DNA from 3 places in the Arthrobacter sp. KBS0703 genome. Region 3 is predicted to be linked to each of the others. Evidence: riboswitches for the same ligand, from Rfam matches in the RefSeq annotation. Region 3 holds a riboswitch; each other region holds the start of a gene.
What was found. A riboswitch is a leader RNA that binds a small molecule or an ion and turns the genes downstream of it on or off. The one in region 3 is predicted to bind S-adenosylmethionine.

Region 1: another riboswitch for S-adenosylmethionine. It lies ahead of B1A87_RS19800 (DUF1737 domain-containing protein); the one in region 3 lies ahead of B1A87_RS11680 (homoserine O-acetyltransferase).
Region 2: another riboswitch for S-adenosylmethionine. It lies ahead of B1A87_RS04290 (aminotransferase class V-fold PLP-dependent enzyme); the one in region 3 lies ahead of B1A87_RS11680 (homoserine O-acetyltransferase).

Annotation. Positions count from the first base shown of each region.
Region 1 covers NZ_MVDG02000001.1:4,267,091-4,271,491, forward strand. The annotation lists gene B1A87_RS19790 (O-succinylhomoserine sulfhydrylase) at 1-859, opposite strand, end outside; gene B1A87_RS19795 (rhodanese-like domain-containing protein) at 860-1,270, opposite strand; gene B1A87_RS19800 (DUF1737 domain-containing protein) at 1,267-1,575, opposite strand; SAM riboswitch class IV at 1,589-1,704, opposite strand; gene B1A87_RS19805 (NtaA/DmoA family FMN-dependent monooxygenase) at 1,948-3,243, shown strand; gene B1A87_RS19810 (aromatic amino acid ammonia-lyase) at 3,248-4,401, shown strand, end outside.
Region 2 covers NZ_MVDG02000001.1:911,949-916,349, forward strand. The annotation lists partial or broken gene B1A87_RS04290 (aminotransferase class V-fold PLP-dependent enzyme) at 1-1,186, opposite strand, end outside; SAM riboswitch class IV at 1,221-1,334, opposite strand; gene hisN (histidinol-phosphatase) at 1,506-2,318, opposite strand; partial or broken gene B1A87_RS04300 (ribosome small subunit-dependent GTPase A) at 2,385-3,528, opposite strand; gene aroA (3-phosphoshikimate 1-carboxyvinyltransferase) at 3,512-4,401, opposite strand, start outside.
Region 3 covers NZ_MVDG02000001.1:2,470,977-2,475,377, reverse strand. The annotation lists gene B1A87_RS11695 (CPBP family intramembrane glutamic endopeptidase) at 1-626, shown strand, start outside; gene B1A87_RS11690 (VOC family protein) at 757-1,395, opposite strand; partial or broken gene B1A87_RS25005 (O-acetyl-L-homoserine sulfhydrolase) at 1,556-1,624, shown strand; SAM riboswitch class IV at 1,717-1,832, shown strand; gene B1A87_RS11680 (homoserine O-acetyltransferase) at 1,845-2,957, shown strand; gene B1A87_RS11675 (MFS transporter) at 3,152-4,401, shown strand, end outside.

The DNA of each region.
Region 1 (4,401 bases), 1.8 Mb from region 3:
TGACAGCGGGCTGGTCCTCGAGCCATTCGGCGAGGCGCAGCGCTGTGGCCGACGAGTGGTTCACGCGCAGGGCCATGGTTTCCAGGCCCTTGGTGAGCACCCAGGCGTTGAACGCGGACAGGGCTGGCCCCGTGTGGCGCATGAGCTGCTTGACCGGTCCGTCGATGAATTCCTTGGTGCCCAGGATCGCCCCGCCCAGGACCCGGCCCTGGCCGTCGATGTGCTTGGTGCCGGAGTAGACGATCACGTCCGCGCCGAGCTCGCCGCAGCGCTGGAGCAGCGGGGTGGCAAAGACGTTGTCGACGACGACGGTGGCTCCCGCGGCATGGGCCAGTTCGCTGACCGCGGCGATGTCCACGATCTCCTGCATGGGGTTCGACGGCGATTCGAAGAACACGGCCGTGGTGGGCCCCGAGAGGGCCTCGCGCCACTGGTCCAGGTCCGGTCCGTCAACGAACACCGTCTCCACGCCCCAGCGCGGCAGGATCTCGTTGAGGATCACGAAGCAGGAGCCGAACAGCGAGCGGGCCGCCACCACGCGGTCCCCGGCGGCGAGCAGCGCGCCGAGGGCGGTGAACACGGCGGACATGCCGGACGCCGTCGCAAAGCACGCTTCGGTGCCCTCCAGCAGGCGCAGACGCTCCTGGAAGGTGGCCACGGACGGGTTGCCGTAGCGGGAATAGACGAAGCGTTCGTCCTCGCCGGTGAAGGCGCGCTCGGCGGCGGCGGCGGATTCATAAACGAACCCGGAGTTCAGGAACACGGGCTCCGTGGTTTCCTGGAAGTTGGTACGGTCCAGCCCGCCGCGGACGGCCTGGGTCTCCGGGCTCCAGCCTGCGGCGTCTTGATTGAAGGTCACTTAGTTCTTTCCCACGTTCGTTGGCAGGCCGCGGTTCTTCCAGCCGTTGACGGTGCGCTCGCCGTAGCGGTCCGGCTCGCCCTCGAAACCCTCAAGGACGTTGTAGGCCGTGAAGCCGGCCTGCGTGGCGGCGATGGCGGCGGCGATGGAGCGCTGGCCCGAACGGCACAGGAAGATGAGCTCCACCGCGGTGTCCTCGGGGGCCTGCTGCTTAAGCTGCTCGATGAAGTCGCGGTTGGGGATGCCGCCGGGGAAGGTCCACTGGATGAACAGCGGGTCGTTCTCCGTGGCCTTGGTGTCCGGAATGCCGATGTGGGCCCACTCGCCCTCGGTGCGGACGTCCACCAATATGGCGCCCTGCTCCAGCTTGGCCCACGCATCCGGCGGGGTCAGGTCTCCGGCGTAGCTCATGCGTGCCCCTCGAATGCTTCGGCGTTGAGGTCGTCGTCCGAGTCCAGCCGGTCCACGGCCGTGGCCACCGCGGCGTCGGCGCTGGCGATGGCGGCGGGCAGCACAAGGGCCTGCGCCACGATCACATTGATGCCGTTGTACGCGGCGGCGGGGCTGCCGTGCAGCACGTACCCCTCCGCCAGGGCCGTGGAGATGCGCTCACAGAAGGTGCGGTCGTCCGGGCCCGTGATCAGGCGGTAGGACAGTTTTTCCTCAGGTTGGTCCTGCGGGGACGGCAGGGTTGTGCCGGCGGGGGCGTCCGTCATGACGGATCTCCTTCTCTCACGCTTGCAGCTCGAAGTGGTCGATATGCCGAGTATTCACCTGAGGCACCCCGCCGCGAAAGGGAGGGTTGCCGACCGGCCAGTCAGGGCTTGGCGCCGGTTCTCATTACTCCCCAAAAACGTAACACCGACGACGGCGGCGCGCACCGCCGTCGTCGTCATGTTGCGTAACGCATCAAACAGCAACGCGGGGTCACTTACGGCCCAATCGAGGCTGCGGAAGCGGCCGTAAGTGACCCCGCGTCGCGGTAACAATGCCGCCGCCCGGGAGGATAATGACGGGAGATGAACCACCGTAACGCCGGATGAAACCAGGCAACAGTGAACGAGTCGAACCGCAATACAGTCAGTCCCATGCTGCACTTTGGATGGTTTGTGGGCCACGGTTTCGGAGTCCAGGGCTGGGGGACGCCGGGCTACGGGATCGGATACGACTGGAAGAAACCCGCGCTGTACCAGCACGCCGTGCGGGAGTTCGAGCGGGCGGGCCTGGACCTGTTCATCATCGAGGACTCCCTCACGGTGCCGGACACGTACGGCGGCAGTGCCGAGGTGTCCCTGGCGCAGGCGTCCTTTGCCCCGAAGCACGATCCGCTCGCGCTGGTGCCGTACCTGCTGTCCGCCACGGAGCACCTCGGGATCGTGCCCACCGTCAGCGCCTCCTTCTACCCGCCGTTCACCGCGGCCCGGCTCCTGGCCACGCTGCAGCACCTCTCCAACGGGCAGCTCGGCTGGAACGTCGTGACCTCGGGCAGCGACCTGGCCGCGCAGAACTTCGGCCTGGACCAGCAGATCGAACACGACCTCCGGTACGAGAAGGCGGAGGAGTTTGTGGACGTCGTGCGGAAGCTCTGGCGCAGCTGGGCGCCGGACGCCATCGTGGAGGACGCCGGGGCCGGGATCTTCGCGGACCATACAAGGGTCCACCCCATCAACCACAGCGGCGAGTTCTTCAAGGTCCGCGGCCCGCTGAACACGGCACCGCTGCCGGAGGAGCCCGTGCTGGTGCAGGCCGGCGCCTCCCCGCGGGGCAAGGCCTTCGCCGGAGGCAACGCGGACGTGGCGATCGCCCTGGCCCGCGGTGCCGACGGCATGAAGGCGTACCGCGACTCCATCCGCTCCGAGGCCGCGGCCGCCGGCCGGAACCCCGACGACGTCAAGGTCCTCTTCGTCCTCAAACCCACGGTGGTGGGATCCCGGGCCGAGGCTGAGGAGCTCCGGGCCGCGCGCCGGGAGCTCACGCAGCGGGACATCGACAGCCAGCTCAACTCCATCTCCTACCTCTCCGTGATCGATTTCAAGCAGTTCGACCTCGACGCACCGCTCCCGGAGCTCACCACCAACAGCAACCAGGGCACCCTGGACCACTTCGCCAAGTCCGGTCCGCCCGGCTCCACGCTGCGCCAGCTCCTGCAGGCCAGGAGCGGCGGCGCGGGCGACAGCATCATCGGCACCGCCGAGGAAATCGCCGACCACCTTGAGGAGACCGGGGCGGCGGTGGGCGGGGACGGCTTCCTGTTCTCCGGCTTCGTGGACCCTGCCACCGTGCACGGCGTGCTGGACAAACTGGCGCCGGTGCTGCGCCGCCGGGGGCTGCTCCGCACAAGCTACGGCGACGGCGGGTTCCGCCGGAACCTGCTGGACTTCTAGCGCGATGGACGGGGCCAGAGCTTCCGAAGACCTCCGGCCGGGCACTCGGCCGGCTGCTTTCCTGATCGGCACGGCGCATATCCGGGCGGAGGAGGTGGCCAGGGCCGCGGCGGATCCGGCAGTCGAGGTTGTCCTGAGCGCCGACGCCCTGGAGCTGATGGGGCTGTCCCGCGATGTGGTCCAGGCGGCCATCGACTCCGGCCACAAGGTGTACGGGCTCAACACCCTGCTCGGCTCCGGCCGGGACACCGCCGTCGAGGAGGCATCCATCCTCGACTACCAGATCCAGGTGATCCGGTACCACCACAGCGGCGTGGGAGCACTGCTGGCCCGCGACGAGGTGCGCGCCGTGATCCTGACCAGGCTCATCGGCTTCACCCGCGGCGGTTCGGGAGTCCGCCCGGACACGGCCCGGTTCTATGCCGAACTGCTCAACAGGGGGGTGGTTCCGGCCATTCCGCGTGACGGTTCCGTGGGCTCATCGGACCTGACGCAGCTGGCCGCGGTGGCCGCCGTCGCCATCGGCGAAGGGCAGGCGCTCGCAGAGGACGGCACCGTCGTGACCGGTGCCGAGGCGCTCGCCCGGGCAGGGTTGGAACCGCTGGTCCTGGCACCGGGCGAGGCCCTCGCGCTGGTCAGCGCCAACGCGTACTCCATCGGCGCGGGCGCACTCCAGTTCGGCCGGCTCCTGCGGCTCGCCGACCTCGCAGACACCGCGCTCGCGCTGTCCCTGGAGGCCACCGCAAGGTACGACGGCGGCGGGAACCTCAGCCCGTTTTCGCCTGCGGTGCAGGCGGCCAAGGCCGTGGACGGCCAAAGGGTTTCGGCCGCCAAGGTCCGGTGCCTGCTGCGGGGCGGCTGGCTGGAGGACCCGCGGCGCGAAGCCTCGGTGCAGGACGCCCTGTCCTTCCGCGCGGCACCGCAGACGCACGGGGCGTTCAGGGCCCAGGTGACGGCGCTCGCCGAGGCGCTGGAGGTGGAACTCAACGGCCGCGGCGACAATCCTCTGACGGACCTGGTGTCCGGCCGGATGGTCTCCGGCGGAAATTTCCAGCCGATGCAGCTTGCCCTGGCCTTCGAAGCGCTGCGGCTGGGACTGGCGCACGTGGGGATCAGCAGCGAGCGGCGGATTGCGAAGCTCTATCCGCCGCAGCGGCT
Region 2 (4,401 bases), 1.6 Mb from region 3:
TGGGCGCAGAAGCGGCCGTCCCGGAGTCCCACGCCGTGCTCGGCGGACAGGTAAGCGGCCACCAGCCCGGCGTCGTAGCCGCCACGGAGAAGTTGACCACGCCGATCGTGTCCGTGTCCGGGTCGGTGTCGGAGAAAATCTGGTGGACGGTGACGCCGTCGATCTTCTGCAGCCCCTCGACGAGGAAGGACCGGATGGCAGCCTCATGCGCATGCCAGCGCTCCTGGTCCAGCGCCGCGACCACCTGGGTGGCCCGGGCAAGCGTGGCCGCGCCCAGGACGTTGGGGGAGCCGCCCTCGTGGCGCGCGGGGCCGGTGGCCCAGCTGACGCCGTCGAGCCTGGCCTCGCTGACGGCGCCGCCGCCGGCGAGGTGGGGTGTTCCGGCGTCGAGCCAGTCCGGCCGTCCCACCAGCACGCCGGCACCGAACGGCGCGTAGAGCTTGTGACCCGAAAAGGCGAGGTAGTCGACGTCGTCCGCTGAGATGTTGATGCGGCGGTGCGGCGCGAGCTGCGCCGCATCCACGGCGATCCTGGCGCCGAACTCGTGGGCAAGCGCCGCGAGGCGGCGGATGGGCAGGATTTCGCCGGTGACGTTGGACGCGCCGGTGACGGCCAGGAGGCTGACGTCGCCGTGCTCCAGTTCGGCGCGCAGGGCTGCGATGGTGCCCTCGATCGTTTCGGACGCCACGACGCTGCGGTGCGGCACACCCTGCCACGGCAGCAGGTTGGCGTGGTGCTCGATGTCGAGGTAAAGGACCTCCCCGGTGTGGTGGTGGTCCACGACCGGCAGGCAGCCGGCCAGCAGGTTCAGGGAATCGGTGGTGTTCCGGGTGAAGATCACAGAGTCGTCCGCGCGGCCGCCGACGAACTCGCGGACGATGTTCCGGGCTGTCTCTTATACACATCTAGATGTGTATAAGAGACAGGTGCTGATCTGCGACGCGTAGCCGGCGCCCCGGTGCACGCTGGCGTAGAAGGGCAGGATCTCGTTCAGATACGCCGAGACGACGGAAAGCGCCGGCGCGGACGCTCCGTAGTCGAGGTTGGCGTAGCGGACGTGCCCGCCTTGGATCAGCGGCGCCTGGATCTCGGCTCCGGTGACCGCGGCCAGGGGCCGGCCGGCAGCGGCAAAGCGGTCGTCAAGCAGCCCGGTGCCGGTGTTGGAAGGGAAGATTGCAGTCGTCATGGGACCTCGCTCTGACAGGACCCCTTGTGACGGGGATCCGCGCTTGCCGGGTCCGTTCCGGACCGGCCTGGTCGTCACCCGGGGCACCCCACCGCGAATGGAGGGTTGCCGGCCAGCAAACCGGGGTTTAGCGCTGGCACTCGTGACCTGTTACGAGCCTAGGACATCCCGGCTGGCGATGAAAAAGGCGGACGCGAATATTAAGCCGTTTGTTACAGAGGAGTTGAATCGCCGGAATTGCCGAATATACGACGGCGGACGCCTCCCTGAGGGGGCGCCCGCCGTCGTAATATTTTCTGCCGAAGGATCCGGAAGCGGCCTAGAGCAGATCATCCAGCTGCGGATTGAGGCGCTTGAGGACCTCAGAATGGAGGATGGAGTTCGTGGCCAGGGCGTTGCCGCCGAACGGGCCGTCGGTGCCTTCCAGCGAGGTGAAGCGGCCGCCAGCTTCCGTAACGATGGGCACCAGGGCGGCCATGTCATACAGGTTCAGTTCCGGCTCGCAGGCGATGTCGACAGCGCCTTCAGCGACCAGGCAGTACGACCAGAAATCACCGAAGGCGCGCGTCCGCCACACGTCCTCGGTAAGGCCCAGGAACTCGTCCAGGTTGCCCCGTTCCTTCCAGCCGCCGAGGCTGGAATATGACAGCGAGGCGTCCGACAGCTTTGAGACGTTGGAGACCTTGAGGCGGGTGGCGGCGGCCAGCGAACGGCCCATGTAGGCGCCTGCCCCCTTGGCGGCCCACCAGCGCTTGCCGAGTGCCGGGGCGCTGACCACGCCCACGACGGGCTCGCCCTCATCGACGAGCGCAATCAGCGTGGCCCAGACCGGAACCCCGCGGACGAAGTTCTTGGTTCCGTCGATGGGATCAATGATCCAGCGCCGGGAGCCGTGGCCGGAACTGCCGAACTCCTCGCCGAGGACGGCATCGCGGGGGCGGGAACGGGACAGCTGGCCGCGGATGGACTCCTCGGCGGCCTTGTCAGCATCGGTGACCGGCGTCAGATCTGGCTTGGTTTCTATCTGAAGGTCAAGCGCCTTGAACCGGCTCATGGTCTGGTCGTCGACGGAGTCCGCCAGCACATGGGCCAGTCGCAGGTCATCGTTGTAGCTCGAAGCGGGTTGGGTCATGGTTCCAAACTACCGCCAAAGGCCCGGCGGGGCGGGGATGTCCGGCTGCTGGCGGCGGCGGGGAGCCTAGCCGACGCTGCCGAGTTCCTTGGTTTCCTGCGCTTCCATGCGGGGATCTGTGCCCAGCAGGCGGCGCAATGACGCGAGCCGGGCAGCTCCGGAGGGGCCCGCGTGGCCGGTGGAGACCCAGGCGTCCACGCCGCAGTTGACGGCCGTGGCATCGTGTTTGCAGACCTCGTCCAGGAGGCCTACACCTGTCTCTTATACACATCTAGATGTGTATAAGAGACAGGTCGGGGAACGAATGGAGGATCCGGTCCGGGTCGACGTGCGCCAGGCCGAAGGAACGGATGCCGGGGGTGTCGATGATCCAGCTTCCGGTGGGGGCATCGGCCAGCTTGAGTGCGAGGGCCGACGACGACGTGTGCCGGCCGCGGCCCGTGACGGCGTTGACGCCGCCGGTGGCCCTTTCCGCCCCGGTCAGGGCGTTGACCATGGTGGATTTGCCGACGCCGGAGTGGCCCAGCATCACCGTGACCTTGCCGTCCAGGTAGGCGCGGAGCTGCGAAACCGCCTCAACGTCGAGCCGGGCGGACAGGCCGTCGTCGGACCGGGCGTCGATGCCCGACGCCGCCGAGTCGGCTGTGCGGCTGATGATGACGGGGAAGTCGAGATGCCGGTAGTTGTCGAGCAGTTCGGCGGGGTCCTTGACGTCCGCCTTGGTGACGAGCAGCAGCGGCTCGATGCCGGCGTCGTACGCTGCGACGAGGGCGCGGTCGATGAAGCCGGTGCGCGGTTCCGGGTTGGCGGCGGCCACGACCACCACCAGCTGGTCCGCGTTGGCCACTACCGCGCGTTCAATCGGGTCGGTGTCGTCGGCGCTGCGGCGCAGGAGCGTCTTCCGATCCTGGATCCGCACCAGGCGCGCCAGCGTGTCCGGGTCGCCGGACACGTCGCCCACGAGGGACACGAAGTCGCCGGCCACCACAGGGGAGCGGCGGAGTTCGCGGGCCCGGGCGGCGATGACCGTCCGCTCGTGCCCGGAGTCCTCGCCCACCACGGCCGTGTAGCGCCCGCGGTCAACGGTGATGATGCGGCCCGTGACGGCGTCGTCGTAGCTGGGACGGTCCTTGGTGCGGGGCCGGGAACCCTTCTTGTTGGGGCGGATCCGGACGTCGGACTCGTCCCAGGACTCAGTGCTGCGTGCCACCGTGGGTCCCTGCGCCGTTCCCCTGGGCAACGCCGTTGCCGCCTGCGAGGGCGGTGCCCTGCTTGAGCATGTCCGCCCACAGCTGCGGGAAGTCCGGCATGGTCTTTGCCGTGGTGGCGATGTCCTGCACTTCGATGCCGTGCACGGCCAGGCCAAGGATCGCGCCCGCGGTGGCCATCCTGTGGTCGGCGTAGCTGTGCACGACTCCGGCATGAAGGGGTGCGGGCCGGATGATAAGGCCGTCGGCTGTCTCTTCGGCGTCGCCGCCGAGCCGGTTGATTTCGGTGACCAGCGCGGCGAGCCTGTCGGTTTCGTGCCCGCGCAGGTGGGCGATGCCGCTCAGCCGTGAGGGGCCGGTGGCCAGCGCGCAGAGTGCAGCAACGGTGGGGGCGAGCTCGCTGGTTTCCGCGAAGTCGGCGCCCTTGATTTCGCGTCCGCCGGTGACAATGAGGGTCCCGGCCTCCAGTGTCACGGTTGCCCCCATGTCGCTGAGGATGCTCCGCCAGAGGTCGCCCACCTGGGTGGTGTGTTCCGGCCAGTCCGGGATCCGGACGGTGCCGCGCGACGCGAGGGCGGCGGCCAGGAAGGGACCGGCGTTGGAGAGGTCCTGCTCGATTCGCTGATCGAAGGCGCGGATGGCTCCCGGGCTGACGATCCAGTGGTTCGGCGTGGAGTCATCCACGGAGACGCCGACTCCGCGCAGCACGGCCACCGTCATGTTGATGTGGTCCAGGCTCGGCACGGCGCCGCCGGCATGCTCAAGGTGCAGGCCCTCCGTGAACCGCGCACCGACGAGCAGCAGGGCCGAGACGAACTGGGAGGAGGCGCTGGCATCAATGACGAGATGCCCGCCGCGGACCTCTCCCGTGCCGG
Region 3 (4,401 bases):
AAAGCACGCGCGAATATTTCGACCTGACGTACCAGCTGCTGGACATCATCTTTGCCCTGGTGCCGGTCCTGCTCGTCATCTACTTCATGACGGAGCAGCGCCAGACGAAGGCAGGAGTGGGCTACGACTCCGGCTCGGCCTTCCAAAAGCTCGGCTTCAACTTTGCCCGCCCGGGACGGGACCTGCTGCAGGGCCTGGGCCTGGCAGCCCTGATCGGCGTCCCCTCGCTGGGTCTGTATGCAGCGGGGCGGGCCCTGGGCATCACGACGGCGATCATCCCCAGCGCCCTGGACGCCTACTGGTGGACCATCCCCGTGCTGATCCTCTCCGCCATGCGCCACGCCATTCTGGAGGAAGTCATTGTGGTGGGCTACCTTCTTGACCGTTTCGGCAAGTTCGGCTGGTCCACGCCGCTGGCCATTTTTGCGAGCTCCATGCTCCGCGGCAGCTACCACCTGTACCAGGGGTTCGGGCCGTTCATCGGGAATGCCGTCATGGGCGTGGTGTTTGCCTGGATCTACACCAAAACCCGCCGGGTGATGCCGCTCGTCATTGCCCACGCGCTGCTGGACATCGTGGCATTCGTCGGATTCAGCCTCTTCGGCAAGGCCGTGGGCTTGGGATGAAAGTAATTCGGCCGCCATCGGTGGGTGACGTCGTTGGCACCCGCTGATGGCGGCCGAAGCGTAGGGGCAGCATGCTGCCGGGCCCGGCCACGCTGCCGGAGCCGGCGTGCTGCCGGAGGTGAAGAGGACGTCAGATGGTGACGGCGCCCGCTGCGGTTTCGAAGGTGACGGACAGGATCCCCGGCGTTCCGTGCGGAGCCACCCAATTGACGGCGACATCCTCCAGGGGCTTTTCGACCGGCTCGCCGAGCCACTCGGTGACCCGTTCAGCGGACCCGGCGATGGTGAGGCTGGACATCTTGACGTTGCTGTCATAGGCGTTGGACGGGTGAAGGGAAGGATCGCCCTCCCACTTGAGCATGTACGGAACCTGCGGATCGGCGATGAGTCCGAGGATGCCGATCTGCTTCCATACCAGCTCGCGGCCGTCCGGGAATTTGCGGTTGCCGTTGACGGCGGCCCGCCCCAGTCGCGTCTCGAACGGGGCGAGGTCGTCCACTTCGACGCACCAGCCCATCCAGCCGCCGCCGGCAGCGGACCGGGCACGGACAGCCTGCCCGAAGGGGGCCTTGTCCGACGCCGGGTGGTCCAGCACTTCCACAACTTCCAAATACTTGTGCCCCGCGAGCGGGATAATCATGTTCCGGGTCCCAAACCGGGGATGCACTCCGCCCTTCACGGCTTCGACGCCGAGGGCAGAGGAGATACGTTCGGTGGTGGCAGCCAGGCCATCGTGTTCACAGGCGTAAGAGACGTGATCCATGCGCATGCCATCATCTTGGCATTTTGTGACGGGGCTCTCAGCTAAGGGGATCCTAACCGTGGTGGGATGTCCGGATTTCGACGAAGTTCGTCATAATGCCAGGCGCGTTCAGTGGGTACTGACCGCGTCGTGGCCAGCCCCAGCCTGTACCGCGGCACGTATAACCGGCCTCGAGCACATCGATGACATCCTGGCCGATCTCGACGCCGGATTCCGGGCGGCCAAGGGCGCCTAAGGTGTGCACTCCCAAGGCCGCGGCGCGGCCGGGAGTCACACAACCGTCACAATCTTCGCGCAGGCGGCGACGTGTTTCGTAAACTTGGCCTAGGTCATGAGTGCCAGCAACAGCCCCGGCTTGCTGGCCGGCAACCCTCCTTCCGCGGCGGGGTGCCCCGGGTGAAGACCTGGCCTGCCGGTCAGTCGTCGGCAGGCAAGCGCGTAGAAGAGGTTTACCTATGACGATTTCCGTCACCCGCACCGAAGTCCCGGACGGCACTGTGCAATACGTCAACATCGGCAGCCTGGAGCTTGAAGCGGGCGGATTCCTTCCGGACGTGACCCTTGCCTACGAAACCTGGGGAACTCTGAACGAGGACGGCTCCAATGCCATCCTCGTCCAGCATGCCCTCACGGGGAGTACTCACGTCACGCGGGGGAGCGGAAATGAAGAAGGCTGGTGGGAGCAGCTGGCCGGCCCGGGTGCCCCGGCTGATACGGACCGGTTCTTCGTGGTGTCCATCAACATCGTCGGCGGCTGCTACGGATCCACGGGGCCGTCGTCGGCCGCGCCGGACGGCAAGCCGTGGGGATCACGCTTCCCGCTCGTGACGCTGCGGGATTCCACCGCGGCCGAGGCGCGGCTCGCGGACCAGCTGGGCATCAGCAGCTGGTTCGCGGTGCTGGGCGGTTCCATGGGCGGGGCCCGCGCCCTCGAGTGGGCCGTCACCTACCCGGAGCGCGTGCGCCGCTGCGGCGTTATAGCGGTAGGGGCCAACAGCACCGCCGAACAGATCGCCTTCGCCCAAGCGCAGACTCTCGCAATCAGGCAGGACCCCAACTTCAACGGCGGGGACTACTACGGCGGCCCGCTGCCCGAGGCGGGGCTGGCACTGGCCCGGCGGATCGCGCACATCACGTACCGTTCCGCCTACGAATTCGATTTCCGGTTCGGCAGGAACGCCCAGACCTCCGAGGCGCCGCTGGAGGCCGAATCCCTGGGGGTCCGCGGCCGGTACCAGGTGGAAAGCTACCTGGACCACCAGGGCAGCAAGCTTGTGCGGCGTTTTGATGCCAACAGCTATATCGCCATCACGGAAACACTGATGAGCCACGACATCTGCCGCGGGCGCGGAACCCTGAAGGAAACGCTGTCCAGGACCACCGCCGAGTTTTTCGTCGCCGCCGTCGACACGGACCGGCTGTACTTCCCGGCCCAGTCCCGCGAGCTCGCCGAAGCGCTGCCCGGCGACGTCGACGTCCATGTGATCGAGGCGCCGATCGGCCACGACGGCTTCCTCACAGACATCGGGCAGCTAAATGCCCAGCTGAGGGACCACTTCCTGGCTTAGCCGCCGCCGCACACGGCGGCGCCAGGCGCTGCCGGAATGTGCATTTATGCAGATGCGTTCTGCACTATTTGGCGTTGAGCTTGCAGCAATGGCAGACCATACTCGTTGGAACCGGCGGTTCGTGGTGCGCGTCACACACGTCCGCCACTGACTGGTCCCATGGGCGTCGAAGAAGACCCCGAAGGAGTTCACTAATGAGTACGGAAAACTCCGCCGCAAGGCGCGTAGAGGAAACCGATGTCAAGGCATCCGGCCTGAAAAAAGTCGTCACGGCCTCCATGGCGGGCACCGTTGTTGAGTGGTATGAGTTCTTTCTCTATGCCTCGGCGGCCACCCTGGTGTTCGGCAAGATGTTCTTCCCCAACTCCGGCACGGAGCTGGACGGCATCATTGCCGCGTTCGTCACGTACGCCGTCGGCTTCGTGGCGCGCCCGATCGGCGGCATCGTCTTTGGCCACTTCGGCGACAAGTTCGGCCGCAAACAGCTCCTGCAGCTGAGCATCGTCCTGGTGGGTATCTCCACCTTCCTGATGGGCTGCCTGCCGACCTTCGCACAGATCGGCTACTGGGCACCGGCCTTGCTGGTCTTCCTGCGCTTCGTCCAGGGCTTCGCCGTCGGCGGTGAATGGGGCGGCGCCGTCCTGCTCGTGGCCGAACACAGCCCGAGCAAATCGCGCGGATTCTGGTCCAGCTGGCCCCAGTCCGCCGTCCCGATGGGCAACCTGCTCGCCACCGGCGTACTGTTCACCCTCTCCTCCACGCTGTCGCAGGCCGACTTCCTCGGCTGGGGCTGGCGCGTCGCCTTCTGGCTGTCGGCCGTGATCGTCATCATCGGCTACTACATCCGGACCAAGGTCCAGGATGCCCCGATCTTCCTCGAGGCGCGCAAGGAAGTCACAGTCGAAAAGAAAGGCTACGGCGTCGCCGAAGTCTTCCGCCGGTACCCCCGCGGCGTCTTCACGGCCATGGGCCTGCGCTTTGCCGAGAACATCCTCTACTACCTCGTGGTGACCTTCTCCATCACCTACCTGAAGGTTGTGGTGCAGACTGACACGTCCCGGATCCTGTTGCTCCTGCTGGTGGCGCACTTCATCCACTTCTGCGCCGTGCCGATGGTCGGCAAGCTTTCCGACTCCCTCGGCCGCAAGCCGGTGTACATGGCAGGCGCCGTCCTTGGCGGAACCTGGGGCTTCTTCGCCTTCCCGATGATGGACACCAAGAACGACATGGTCATCCTCGCCGCCATCACCATCGGCCTGCTGTTCCACGCACTGATGTATGCGGGCCAGCCGTCCATCATGGCGGAAATGTTCCCCACCCGGATGCGCTACTCCGGCGTTTCCCTCGGCTACCAGGTGACGTCCATTGTGGCCGGCTCGCTGGCACCGATCATCGCCACGGCGCTGCTGGGCAGCTTCAAGTCCTCTGTTCCGGTGGCCCTGTA